One region of the Diaphorobacter sp. LI3 genome, then DNA from elsewhere that is predicted to be linked to it. Evidence: predicted binding sites of a transcription regulator. Region 1 holds the regulator's gene; the other holds the start of a gene.

What was found. Region 1 encodes LexA, which represses DNA repair genes until DNA is damaged. Its sites were predicted from a motif close to ACTGTATNNNNATACAGT; they were not measured.
Region 2: a site for LexA is predicted at 4,262-4,279, ahead of MRB47_RS09470 (VRR-NUC domain-containing protein). Genes of this name have one in related genera too.

The regions. Positions count from the first base shown of each region.
Region 1 covers NZ_CP094346.1:2,603,621-2,610,221, reverse strand. Annotated here, with positions in the region: gene hrpA (ATP-dependent RNA helicase HrpA) at 1-287, shown strand, start outside; gene MRB47_RS12070 (CREG family protein) at 520-1,020, opposite strand; gene MRB47_RS12065 (hypothetical protein) at 1,142-1,543, opposite strand; gene lexA (transcriptional repressor LexA) at 1,705-2,379, opposite strand; gene MRB47_RS12055 (asparaginase) at 2,462-3,433, shown strand; gene adk (adenylate kinase) at 3,521-4,177, opposite strand; gene kdsB (3-deoxy-manno-octulosonate cytidylyltransferase) at 4,299-5,087, opposite strand; gene MRB47_RS12040 (Trm112 family protein) at 5,084-5,266, opposite strand; gene lpxK (tetraacyldisaccharide 4'-kinase) at 5,275-6,291, opposite strand; gene MRB47_RS12030 (ExbD/TolR family protein) at 6,302-6,601, opposite strand, start outside.
Region 2 covers NZ_CP094346.1:2,027,373-2,033,973, forward strand. Annotated here, with positions in the region: gene MRB47_RS09445 (ArsR/SmtB family transcription factor) at 1-152, opposite strand, end outside; gene MRB47_RS09450 (MBL fold metallo-hydrolase) at 260-1,162, shown strand; gene MRB47_RS09455 (TlpA disulfide reductase family protein) at 1,202-2,035, opposite strand; gene MRB47_RS09460 (ATP-binding protein) at 2,043-3,503, opposite strand; gene MRB47_RS09465 (response regulator) at 3,500-4,177, opposite strand; gene MRB47_RS09470 (VRR-NUC domain-containing protein) at 4,287-5,972, shown strand; gene MRB47_RS09475 (helicase C-terminal domain-containing protein) at 5,969-6,601, shown strand, end outside.

The DNA.
Region 1 (6,601 bases):
CGCAGCTGCAGCACTACGCGCGCTACCTCAAGGCCATCACCACGCGTCTGGACAAGTACCGCGCCGACCCGGCACGCGATGCCGCCAAGCTCAAGGAACTGCAGCCGCTGGAGCAGCGGTACTGGCGCCTGGTCGCCGAGCGCAAGGGCCAGGTGGACGCCCGCATGCAGGAGTACCGCTGGATGCTGGAGGAACTGCGCGTGAGCTTCTTCGCGCAGGAGTTGCGCACGCCGTATCCGGTCAGCGGCAAGCGGCTGGACAAGGTCTGGTCGCAACTGGTGTCTTGAGGGGCTCTCGCGCGGGGCAAGCCTGCAGGACAGGTGTGCCGCCACCGGCTGCCGTGGGCGGGGCCGTTCATGCTTTGGCGCGCACCGCGAGCGTCCGCCAACCCGTCACCCAGCCGGCCCTGGCCGCGACCTGTGTGTGGCCTTCCCGGGCACCGGGCTAGCGGCCGCCAGCGCTCGCCTGGGCGGAACGGCCCTTGCCATCCAACTGCTGGCGGCGCCGATCGCCCCAGCGTCAAGACGTGAGCAGCGCCTTCAGCTCTTCGGCGGACAAGTCCCGCGCCGCGCCAAACCCTGCCACGTGGCGGCCCACCGAAGGGATGATCTGCACGAACTGGAAGTCGCCCAGCGTCGTCATGGGCGCTGCCTCAGGAAAGCGCCGCAGGTAGGCGGCGCGCGCGCTGGCGGCTGCCTCGGGCGCAAGCAGTACGGCTTGCCCTTGGATGGCAACGCGCTCCAGCGCATGCACGGGCTGGGCCGCGTCCTCGGGCGCCGTGATCAGGAGAGAAACCGCGGGCGATTGCCGCAGGTTGCGGGTATGGGCGGCGAGGGCGCTGACATGCAATACCAGCACCTGGGCCGTGGAGTCGATGGCATACGGAACGAACGACACCGCCGGCGTTGTGAATGGCACCGATTCCGCGCCGGGCAGGGTTTGCAGCGTTGCCAGCGCGGCCGTGCGCCGGCCCCACAGCAGTTGCCGCAGCAAGCGGTCCAGGCGGGACTCGTGGGTCATGGCGTGCTTGGGGGCGGGAAGTTGCAAGTGCCGTGCATTGTAGAAACGGGCCTGCGATGAACGCGCTGCGGCCGCGACGCCTTCGAAAAGTGTCAGAAGCGGTCGCAGCAGTGCCCCGCGGTCAGCGCAGGGCCAGGCGCTCCAGTTCCGCGCACACATCGGCCATGCGGCCGGAAATCACGAGCTTGCAGGCGTCGTCGGTGTCATGGCGCAGGATCACGCGCAGGGGGAGCGAACGGGTGGAGATCGCAGGCCGCAGACCTGTGTGCTGCATGGCCGCATCCGCGGCAGGCATGGCAAAGGCGCGGTGGCGGGCCGGATTTTCTTGCGCCATACCCGCCACGGCGGGGCTATCGAGAGGGCCGGCGTTGGGCGTCGCTCCCTGGAGCGCATCGGCGCGTCCGTGCGTGGTGCAGGCAGAGGTTGCCGCGCCGCGCGACATATGGCGTGCAGCCAGTCCCCATCGGCGCAGGCGGCGCAAGGGGCGGGAAAGGGAGGCAAAGGCAAAGAGGGCAAATCCCATGTGAAGACTCCGGCATGCCAGGGCATGAAGGTGGAACACAGGCAGGATTGCCAAGGACGTCAAGCGCGCATCCGCAGGGTTGGCATGCCGCAGCCACGGGGCATGCCCGGGCTACCGCCTGCCAAACGCCCGCCACCTGCGGCGGCGCTGCATTCAACGGACTACATGAGCATGGTGTTGCGTATCAGGCCCACGGCCAGCCCTTCGATCTCGAAAGGTTCGCCCGGCTCGACGCGGATCACCGGGTAGTCGGGGTTCTCGGGCAGCAGTTCGATGGCGCTGCCTGTGCGGCGCAGGCGCTTGACCGTGACGTCATCGCCCAGGCGCGCCACGATGATTTGCCCGTTGCGCGCCTCGCGCGTTGCCTGTACGGCGAGCAGGTCGCCGTCCATGATGCCCGCGTCGCGCATGGACATGCCGCGCACCTTGAGCAGGTAGTCGGGCTTGTGCGCAAACAGGCTGCCTTCCACCGTATAGGTCTGGTCCACATGCTCCTGGGCGAGAATGGGCGAGCCGGCCGCCACGCGGCCCACCAGCGGCAGCGTGAGCTGCGACAGGCCGGGTATCGGCAGGTTGAACTGGGCGCCGCGCGCCGCATTGATGTTGCGCACGGTTTCGCCGCGCAGGCGGATGCCGCGCGAGGTGCCGCTGACCAGTTCGATCACGCCCTTGCGGGCCAGCGCCTGCAGGTGCTCCTCGGCCGCGTTGGCGGACTTGAAACCCAGCTCTGCCGCGATCTCGGCGCGGGTGGGCGGGGCGCCGGTGCGCGCGATGGCGGTCTGGATCAGGTCCAGGATCTGCTGCTGGCGGGCGGTGAGCTTGGGACTGTCGAGCATGGTGCGATCCAATGCGGTCGGTGGTTGAGTGGGTTACTGTTTTTTAATCCAGTATCTGTATTTTTGAACAGTTTTTGGAGGGATGCAAGTGGCAGCTGCAAGAAAAATCGTCGTTATGGGCACCGGCGGCACGATTGCGGGCTCTTCCGCGGTGCAAGGTGCGAACGTGGGCTACACGGCCGGGCAGATCGGCGTGGAGCAATTGCTGGCCGCGGTGCCCGGGCTGGTGCAGGCCGGGGGCGGCGCGCTGGTGGCCGAACAGGTGGCGCAGCTGGACAGCAAGGACATGGGCTTTGACGTGTGGGCGCGCCTGGCCGGTCGCTGCGCCGCACACCTGGCCGACCCGGCCGTTGCCGGCGTCGTCGTCACCCACGGCACGGATACGCTGGAGGAAACCGCCTGGCTGCTGCACAACCTGCTCGATACCACCGCCAAGCCGGTGGTACTGACCTGTGCCATGCGCCCGGCCACGGCGCTCGCGCCGGACGGGCCGCAGAACCTGCTGGATGCCGTCACGCTGGCGGCCGATCCCTCAGCGCGGGGGGTTCTGATGGCGGCCGCTGGCGTGGTGCACGGGGCACGCGAGGTGAGCAAGGTGCACCCGCTGCGGCTGGACGCGTTCGACTCCGGCGATGCTGGGCCTCTGGGATGGATGGAAGCGGGGCGCGTGCGCTGGGCCCGCGGCCTTGCGCCGCAGGTGGAACAGCCCGCGCATGGCGCGCTGGTGCCGATCCTGCCAGATGCAGCCTGGCCACGCGTGGAAATCGTCCTCAGCCACGCCAGCGCGGATGGCGCGTTGGTGGACTGGCTGGTGGAGAAGGGCGTGCGCGGCATCGTGGTGGCCGCCACCGGCAATGGCACGCTGCACCATGCGCTGGAGGCCGCGCTCGCGCGTGCCGTGGCGGCCGGGGTGCAGGTGCGCGTGGCTTCGCGCTGCCCGCAGGGGCGGATGATGGACCTGACGGGTACGCCCTGGCGCGATGCGGATGGGCTGAGCCCTGTGAAGGCACGGGTCAGCCTGCTGCTGGAGTTGATGCAGTCCGCTAATTCATAAGCACCGTCATGGGCCGAGGCGCTTGCCTGGGCACAAAGCACAACGCCCCGCGTTGCGGGGCGTTGGCGGGCGCCGGCGGCGGGTTCGTCAGCTTGACAGTGCCGTCAGGGCGCGCTGGGTGATTTCCTCCACGCTGCCGGTGCCTTGAATGGCACGATACTTGGGCGCGTTGGCGGGATCGGTCTTGGCCCAGCTGGAGTAATAGTCCACCAGCGGACGGGTCTGGTCGCTGTAGACCTGCAGGCGCTTCTTGACGGTTTCTTCCTTGTCGTCCTCGCGCTGCACCAGGGGCTCGCCCGTCACGTCGTCCTTGCCTTCGACCTTGGGCGGGTTGAACTTCACGTGGTAGGTGCGGCCCGAAGCCGGGTGGGAGCGGCGGCCGCTCATGCGCTCGATGATGGCGTCGAACGGCACGTCGATCTCCAGCACATAGTCGAGCTTCACGCCCGCGGCTTTCATGGCGTCTGCCTGGGGGATGGTGCGTGGGAAGCCGTCGAACAGGAAACCCTGGGCACAGTCGGGCTCGGCGATGCGCTCCTTCACCAGGTTAATGATCAGGTCGTCGCTGACGAGCTGGCCCGCATCCATGACGGCCTTGGCCTGCAGGCCCAGGGGCGTGCCGGCCTTGACGGCGGCGCGCAGCATGTCGCCGGTGGAGATCTGGGGGATGCCGAATTTCTGGCAGATGAACGCGGCCTGCGTACCCTTTCCGGCGCCGGGAGCGCCGAGCAGAATCAGTCTCATGGATGTCCTCTAGTGTTTTGAAATCAGCGGGCACGCTTGCCGTCGGCGCGCCAGCGCGGGACAGGTGCTCTTGTTGCGAACAAGGATAGCACGCGGGCCATGCGCCAAGCTGACGGCCGCGCTAGCCGCCCAGGAGGGTGCGCACGCGCTCCAGGTCGGCTGGCGTGTCCACGCCCGCACCGGGTGCGCTGCCGGTCACGTGCACGGCGATGCGGTGCCCGTGCCAGAGGGCGCGCAGCTGCTCCAGCGCTTCCAGTTGCTCGGTCGGCGCCGCTGGCAGCTGTGGAAAGTGGCGCAGAAAGCCTGCCCGGTAGCTGTAGATGCCGATGTGCCGTAGCGGTGCGAAACCCACGGGCACCCCCGGTTGGCCCGGCTGCCACCAGAGGCTGCCCGGCGCGTGGTCGCGTGCATGGGGGATGGGGGCGCGGCTGAAGTAGTGCGCGAGGCCCTGCGCGTCCAGCACCACCTTCACCACGTTAGGGTTCGCAAAGTCCTCCGCGCTGTCGATGGCGTGCGCGGCGGTGCCCATGCTGGCATCGCCGCGTGCATGCAGCAGTGCGGCCACGGCGTCGATCAGCCGTGGGTCGATGAGGGGCTCGTCACCCTGTACGTTCACCACAATGTCTTCGCCCGCCAGGCCCAGCAGCTCGCAGGCCTCGGCCAGGCGATCGCTGCCGCTGGCGTGGTCGGCGCGCGTCAGCAGAGCCTGCACCCCATGCGCCTGGCAGGCCTGGACGATGCGCGCGTCGTCCGCCGCGACCACGCAGCGTTGGGCGCCGCTCTGGCTGGCGCGGCGGGCCACATGCACCACCATGGGCAGCCCGGCGATATCGGCCAGGGGCTTGTTGGGCAGGCGGGTGGAGGCCAGGCGCGCCGGTATCAGCACCGTGAACGGTGCGGCGCGACTCACTGTTCCAGCTCCTCGTCGCTCAAGGGGCGGGCCTCGTTTTCCAGCAGCACGGGAATGCCGTCGCGCACGGGATAGGCCAGCCGTGCGCTGCGCGAGATGAGTTCCTGGCGTTCGCGGTCGTAGGTCAGCGGGCCCTTGGTGACGGGGCAGACCAGCAGTTCAAGCAGTTTGGGGTCCATGGTGTTCCTCAATGGCCGGACGATGATAGCGACGCCAGGCGGGCGTCGAGCGCGTCGAAGAAGGCCGGCGGGATCCGCACGGCCAGCGGCACGGCCAGCGCGTCCGGGTGCGCGGGCCAGAGCTTGACGGCGTCTTTTTCGGTACAAATCAGCCGTAAGCGCTTATTCGGCGGGCGCTTCCAGCTACAAAAATCATAGTGATCGGGCAGTGCTTCCTCGCTCTCGGGCTGGAGGCCCCTCGCGTGCAGCATCGCAAAAAAGTCGTGCGGCCGCGCGATCGCCGCGAGTGCGTGCGACGGTTCGCCCTGCAATTGCTCCAGCGGCAGGTGCTGCCCGCTGGCATTCACGGCATGGGCGGCGAGTTCACGTGACAGCGCGAATTGCGGCGCGCCCCCTCCGGGCGGGGAGCCGGCGTGGAGCACCAGGTCCACCGCGCGCGGCCAGGGTTCGCGCAGCGGGCCGGCGGGCAACAGCCAGCCGTTGCCGGCGCCTTCGTCGTTGAAGACGCAGACTTCCAGGTCGCGCGCCAGGGCCAGGTGCTGCAGGCCGTCGTCGCAAACCAGGATGTTGGTGGCGGGGTGGGCGGCCAGCAGCGCGCGCCCTGCCTGGGCACGCCTGCGCGCCACGAAGACCGGGGCGCCGCTGGCGCGGGCGATGAGCAGCGGCTCGTCGCCCACCTCGGCCGCGCTGCTGGCGGGCAGCACTTCGCGGCAGTCTGCGGTGGCGCGGCCGTATCCCCGCGAGATGACGCCCGGCCGCCAGCCGCGGGCCTGCAGGTGGCGCACCACGGCCAGGGTCACGGGCGTTTTGCCGGCGCCGCCAGCTATCACGTTGCCGACCACGATGACGGGCACGGGCAGCCGCTCGCTGCGCAGCAGACCCGTGCGATAGAGCGCGCGGCGCAGCGCCGTGAGCACGCCGTACAGCAGCGAAAGCGGCCACAACGCCAGGGCCAGCGCGCCACGGTGCTGCCAGGCGGCGCGCAGCCGCTCGGCCAGGGGGGACGGGCGGCCGGGCGCGGCCATCGGCGCAGGCTTACTTGCCGGCCGTGGCCGACGACTGGGTGGCAAAGGTGATCTGCGACAGACCCACGCGGCGCGCGGCCTCCATCACCGTGACCACGGACTGGTGGGGGGCTGATGCGTCGGCGCTGATGATGACCACGCTGTTCGGCCCCGCAGTGGCGGCATCGGCCAGCGCCCGCGCCACCTGGTCGACCTGCCGGCCCTCCAGCGTGGTCTTGTTGATGGCGTAGCGTCCGTCGGCGGCCACGGCCACGATGACTTCCTTGGGGTGGTCGCGCAACTGCTGAGCGTCCGCTACGGGCAGGGTGAG
Region 2 (6,601 bases), 580 kb from region 1:
TGCTCCAGCTCGCCCACGGTGCGCTCGCCTTCGGTCAGCTGGCACAGCAGCATGAGCCGGTCTTCGTTGCCCAGCAGCTTGAGCATGGTCACGGCTTCGCCCGCATGGGCGCGCATGGCGGGCAGGTCCAGGGTCGTGGCGTCGTCAATCATGATGGAGGTGCAAGACAATATGTTTTCATATAATATATCAAAAAATAAACTGTTGTTGGTTGGTGGTGCTGCTTCGGCACTTCCGTCTTCATTGCGAAAGGACCTTCATGCCCCACGCCTCCATGCATATCGAGCCCTTCTTCGACCCCGTGACGGGCACCGTGAGCTATGTGCTCGCAGACACCGACGCCGGCCAAGCGGCCGTGATCGACCCCGTGCTGGATTTCGAGCCGAAGTCCGGCACGCTGACCAGCGCCTCATCGGACCGCATCATTGAATACGTGCGCCGCCAGGGCTGGCAGGTGCAGTGGATCCTGGAAACCCACGCACACGCCGACCATCTCTCGGGCGCGCAGCACATACGCCACCACCTCGGCGGCAAGGTCGCCATCGGCGCGCACATCCGCGCGGTGCAGCAGCTCTTTCGCAGCGTGTTCCATTTCGAGCGCAGCTTCCTGCCCGACGGCAGCCAGTTCGACCACCTGTTCGAGGACGGCGAGACCTTCCATGTCGGCGGGCTGGAGCTGACGGCGCTGCATGTGCCGGGCCATACGCCTGCCGACATGGCCTACCGCGTGGGTGACGACGTGTTCGTGGGCGACACGCTGTTCATGCCCGACGTGGGTACGGCCCGCGCGGACTTTCCGGGTGGCGATGCCGCCACGCTGTACCGCTCCATCCAGCGCCTGCTGGCGCTGCCCGCGCACACCCGACTGCACATGTGCCACGACTATCCGCCCGAGAACCGCGCACCTGCCTGGGTCAGCACCGTGGCAGAGCAACGCAGCGGCAACATCCATGTGCACGAGGGCGTGACCGAGGCCGCGTTCGTGCAGATGCGCACCGCGCGGGACGCCACACTGGCGATGCCCACGCTCATCCTGCCTTCGGTGCAGGTCAATGTGCGCGCCGGCAAGCTGCCGCCCGCGCAGGACGATGGGCGTACCTATATCCAGCTGCCCATCAATGCGTTCCTGAAAGGGGCTGGCGCGCCGCAGGGCGTGTCGTGATGCCGGCGGCGCACCTCTTTGCGCCACTGGGCCGGGTTGCTAAGGAGCGGAGTGGCCGCTGATGAGCGCGAGGTGTTGGGCCAGCGTGGCAGCCGACAGCTCGCCCACGCGCACTGCGGCCAGGCGGCCCTGGCGGTCATAGAACAGGGTGGTGGGCAGGGCTTTGTGACCTAGCGCGCTACCCAGCTGGCCCGCTGAGTCCAGCAGCACATCGGCGGCCGGCAGGCGCTGCTGCGCCGCAAACCGGGCGACTGTCTCGGGCGGCTCCCCCTGGTTCACCCACAGAAAACGCACCTGTGACTGGGGCGACTGCGCCTCGCGCGCCTGCAGCATGACGGGCATCTCGCGCCGGCAGGGCGGGCACCAACTGGCCCACAAGTTCACCACCACGGGCTGCCCCTTCAGCTCTGGCAGGGCGACCGTGCGCGCATCCAGCGCCACGCCTTGCCATGAGGGCAGGGCGGCCTGCTCGCGCGGTGCCGTAGCCTGCAGCACGCCCCAACCCAGCAGCCATACGCCGGCGAATGTGGCCAGCCCGGCCGTGGCGCTCTGCCGCCATGGGCTGCGGCGCAGCCACAGCAGCGCGACATAGAGCAGCGCGGCGCCCAGGCCCGCCCAGGGCGACCACCCGCCGTCGCGGATGTCGAGCACAGCCACCGGCGCGCTGGCATACAGATCCGCATAGCGCAGCACGAAGCCCAGCCGCGCCGCGATCAGTGCGACCAGGGGCAGCCGCCAGCCATGCGGGCCGCCCGTCAGGCCACGCCGTGCGGCCAGTCGCTCATGCACCATCGTGCCCAACTGCCAGGCGCCCAGGAGCACCAGCAACATCCACGGCAGGACCAGTGGGCCCAGGTGCAGTACGCGGTCCACGGCGGCGTCAGTCCTTTGCCGCCGAAGAGGTCACCGCCAGCGCCGGAAGGCACAGCCGCGCCCGCAGGCCGGGCTGGGCCGGCTCCAGCGTCAGCGTGCCATGGGCGCTTTCGGCGATGCGGCGCACGATCGTCAGGCCCAGGCCGCTGCCGGGCGAGGAGCTGGACTTGCGCCAGAAACGCCGCAGCGCTTGCTCGCACTCCGCAGGGGTCAGGCCGGGGCCTTCGTCGCGCACACAGACTTCCACCGTGCCCGGGCCGGCAGCATCGGCTTGCCAGCGCAGCGTGGCACTCACAGGGGCGGGGCCCTGGTGATGGCGCAGCGCGTTGTCGATCAGGTTGGTGATGGCGCAGGCCAGCAGCGCGGGGGGCAGCGGTAGCTGTATTGCCTGCCAGGCTGCCGGGTCGGCGGGTATTTCTGCCGCGTCCAGCGGTGGGGAGGGCAACTGAATGCCCTCGTTCTCGGCACGCTGCAGGGACTGGCTGCAGGCCAGGCGGAAGGCCTGCGCGATGCCGGTGCCCACGGTGGCGCGCGCCTCTCCCGCGCTGGCGCTTTCCACGCGTGCAAGCTGCAGCAGTTGCTCCAGCGTGGCGTGCATGTGGTCAATGCCTTCGCCCGCTTGGCGCAGTGCGTTGGCGGCCTTGTCGGGGCTGGCGTTGTTGTTGCCCGCGGCAAGTGTCAACTGCGCCACCTGCACATGGGTCTTGATGGCGGTGAGCGGCGTGCGCAGCTCATGCGCCGCGTCGGCGGTCCAGCGGCGCTCGTGTTCCATGCTGGCGTCCATGCGCGCCAGCAACTGGTTCAGGCTGTCCACCAGCGGGGCCAGTTCCTTGACGTCGCGGCCCGACTGCACGGGCGTGGGGTCGTGGGGTGGGCGCTGCACCAGCTCCTCGCGCAGGCGCTGCAGCGGGCGCAGGCTGCGCGTGCCCATCCACCAGGTCAGCAGCAGGATGACGGCAAGCGCCAGCACGAAGGGCAGCACCAGCGTGCGCACGAAGGTCTGCACCAATTGGTCGCGCACATCCAGCCGGTCGGCGGTGGCCACGCGCACCCCCTTGTCCTCCAGCACATAGGTGCGCCACTGCTTGCCGCCCTTGGTGATCTGGCCAAAGCCCGCGCTGCCGGCAGAGGCCATGTCCGGGATGTTGTTGGTGCGCGCGATGGGCAGGATGTCCACTTCGCTGCGCACCAGGCTCACCTCGCAGGCCACGCCATCGCGGCCAATGACCGACAGCAGCGCATCGTTGCTGGCGCGCGGCGCTGCCGCCAGCTCGGCCTGCTGGAACTGCTGCACGATGCCCACCACCATCCGGGCCGATGCGATGAGGCGGTCGTCCAGCAGCGTGCGCAGCTCGCGCTGCATGTTGGTGAACTGCCAGATCGCCACGCCGCTCCAGACCATGCAAATGGTCAGGCTCAGGCCCAGCACCAGCCGAACCCGCAGGCTTTGCATAGGTCGTGCCGTCATGCCGCACCGCCGCAGTAGCGCGCGCCCAGCCGAAAGCCCAGGCCGCGCACGGTGTCGATCACATCGGCGCCGAGCTTCTTGCGCAGATGGTGCACGTGCACGTTCACGGTGTTGCTGCCCACGTCCTGGTCCAGGCCGTACAGGCTGTCATGCAGCTGTGCCGCGCTCAGCACGCGCCCGTGCGCCTGCAGCAGGGCCTGCAGCAAAGCCCATTCGCGGCGCGAGATGTCTATCGCCACGCCGTTGCGCGTGACTTCGCCGGTGGCCATGTTGACCTGGCAGTCGCCCAGCGCCAGCAGGTCGCTGGTGCGCCCGCCCGCGCGGCGCAGCAGGGCGCGCAGGCGCAGCACCAGCTCCTGCAGGTCGAAGGGTTTGGTCAGGTAGTCGTCGGTGCCGGTCTGAAAGCCGGCCACCTTGTCCTCGATGGTGCTGCGCGCGGTAAGGATCAGCACCGGCAGCGCCAACCCCTTGGCGCGCCACTGGCGCAGCAGGCTGATGCCGTCGCCATCGGGCAGGCCTAAGTCCAGCACGCAGGCATCGAACTGGCGACTAGTCATGTGGGCCTGCGCCTGCGCCACGCTGCCCGCGGTGTCGCTGGTGAAGCCGTGCAACTCCAGCCCGGCCTGGATGCCGCTGGCCACCAGTGCGTTGTCTTCGACGATCAGGATGTGCATGCGGCCCGCTTGGCAAAAGCCCGCATTCTAGGAACGGCGCGTTATCCCCACATTAACGGCGCACCCGCTGCGTCGGTATCATTGACTGTATAAACGCACAGTCTTTTGTATGCCGCAGCCCGGCCCTGCGCCCGCACCGCACCGCTTTTACTACCTGCACAACTTCCAGCGTGCGCTGGACTGGCTGCACACGCGCTATGGCGACCTGCTCGGTGTGGACGACCTGCAGTTCCTCACCGACTTTCGGCAACTGCCCCAGGCCGCACAGGCCCTGCTGGTGCGCATGGTGATGCGGCGCGGGCCGTGGTTTCGCGCGAGCAAGCTGGCCTATGACGAGATTCCCGACACGCGCGACGCCGCCGCGCCGCTGCTGTCGCGGGGCTGGCTGTGCGCCGATGCGCCCCTGGGTCTTTTGGAGCTGTTCGCCTTGCATACCAAGCGCGAGCTGCTACAGATTTTGCAGGGCACTGCGCTGCACCCCACCATGCGCAAGGCCGAGATGCTGCAGGCCCTGGCCGACCGCGCTGACCTGCGGCAGCCCTACGCCGCCTGGCACCCGCATGCCGACGAGCCCGTGTGGCAGGTGACGGTGGGCGCGCGCTGCGAGCGCTTGCGGCTCATGTTCTTCGGCAACCTGCACCAGAGCTGGGCGGAGTTCGTGCTGGCCGACCTGGGCGTGTTCCGCTACGAGGCCGTGCCGCTGGACGCTGCCTCGCGCCCGTTCCAGAGCCCAGCCGATGTGGACACCTACCTCGCCCTCAGCGCCTGCCGCCAGGCGCTGGACGCGGAGGGCTTCGACGCCGCTGCGCTGCTGCAGGTCCTGGCCGCCGCGCACAGCGCCACGCCGTGGCTGGAGCAGCGCCGCGCGCGGGTCCTGCTGCGCGTGGGCCAGGCCTGCGAGCGTGCGCACGACTGGCCGCTGGCCGCACAGGCCTACGCCGCCAGCCGCGCCCCCGGTGCGCGCCACCGCCAGATACGCGTGCTGGAGCGCATGCAATGCTCCGATCAGGCTCTAGCCCTTGCCCATCAAGCGCTGGCTGCTCCTGAAAGTGAAGAAGAACACCAGCGCGTGGCGCGCATGCTGCCGCGTCTGCGCCGCAGCCTGGGGCAGGGCGGCGGGCCGCGCCGGCCGGCACTGGCCCCGGCCGTGGCCGCGCTGCGCATGGACGTGGAACTGCCCGCGCCCACGCCGCCCCAGTCGGTGGAGCACGCGCTGCGCGCGCACTGGCACTGCGCCGAGGCGCCGGTGTTTTATGTGGAGAACATGCTCGTCAACGCGCTGTTCGGCCTGCTGTGCTGGCCGGCCATCTTTGCGCCGCTGCCGGGCGCGTTCTTCCACCCCTTCCAGAGCGGCCCGGCCGACCTGGGCGCGCCCGACTTCGTGGCGCGCCGCCAGGCCTTGTTCAACGCCTGCCTGGCCGAGCTGCACGACGGCCGCTACCGCGCCACCATCCTGCAGCGCTTTGAAGAGAAGCACGGCACCCAGTCGCCCTTCGTGGCCTGGGGCGCGTTGAGCGCCGAGCTGCTGGCGCTGGCGCTGGACTGCATTCCGCCCGCGCACCTGGAGCGGCTGTTTGCCCGGCTGCTGTGCGACGTGCAGTCCAATCGCACCGGCCTTCCCGACCTGGTGCGCTTTTGGCCCGGCCGCCCGCCCGGGGCCGAGCGCTATGCGCTGGTGGAGGTGAAGGCCCCCGGCGACAAGCTGCAGGACAACCAGATCCGCTGGCTGGATTACTGCGTGGCGCAGGGCATTCCGGTGCAGGTGTGCCACGTGCAGTGGTGCGCCCCGGCATGACGCCCGCCCCGCGCCCCCAGGTGGTGGCCGTGCGCGCGCTGTGCGAGTTCACGGCCCGCACGGGCGACCTGGACCTGCGCTTCACCCCCGCCCCCAGCGCGCTCGAAGGCATGGAGGGCCACCGCGCGGTGCAGCAGCGCCGGGGCGCCGGCTACGAGGCCGAAGTGCCGCTGACCGGCACGTACGACCACCTGACGGTGCGCGGCCGCGCCGATGGCTGGAACGCGGTGCTGGGGCAGCTCGAAGAAATCAAGACCTACCGCGGCACGCTGGACAGCGTGCGCCCCCACCACCGCGCGCTGCACTGGGCCCAGGCCCAGGTGTACGGCCACCTGCTGTGCCAGGCGCGCGGGTTGGCGGGGCTCAAGCTCGCGCTGGTCTACGTGCACGCCACCACCCATGCCGAGACCGTGCTGGTGCAGGAACACACCGCCGCCGCGCTGCAGGCGTTCTTTGCCACGCAGTGCCAGCGCTACCTGGCCTGGGCGCACAGCGAGGCCGCGCACCGCCAGGAGCGCAACGCCGCCCTGGCGCGGCTGCGCTTTCCGCTGCCCGCGTTCCGCGCCGGGCAGCGCGAGCTGGCCGTGGCCGTGTACCGCACCGCACACCCCAACGCAGAGGGTGCCAGC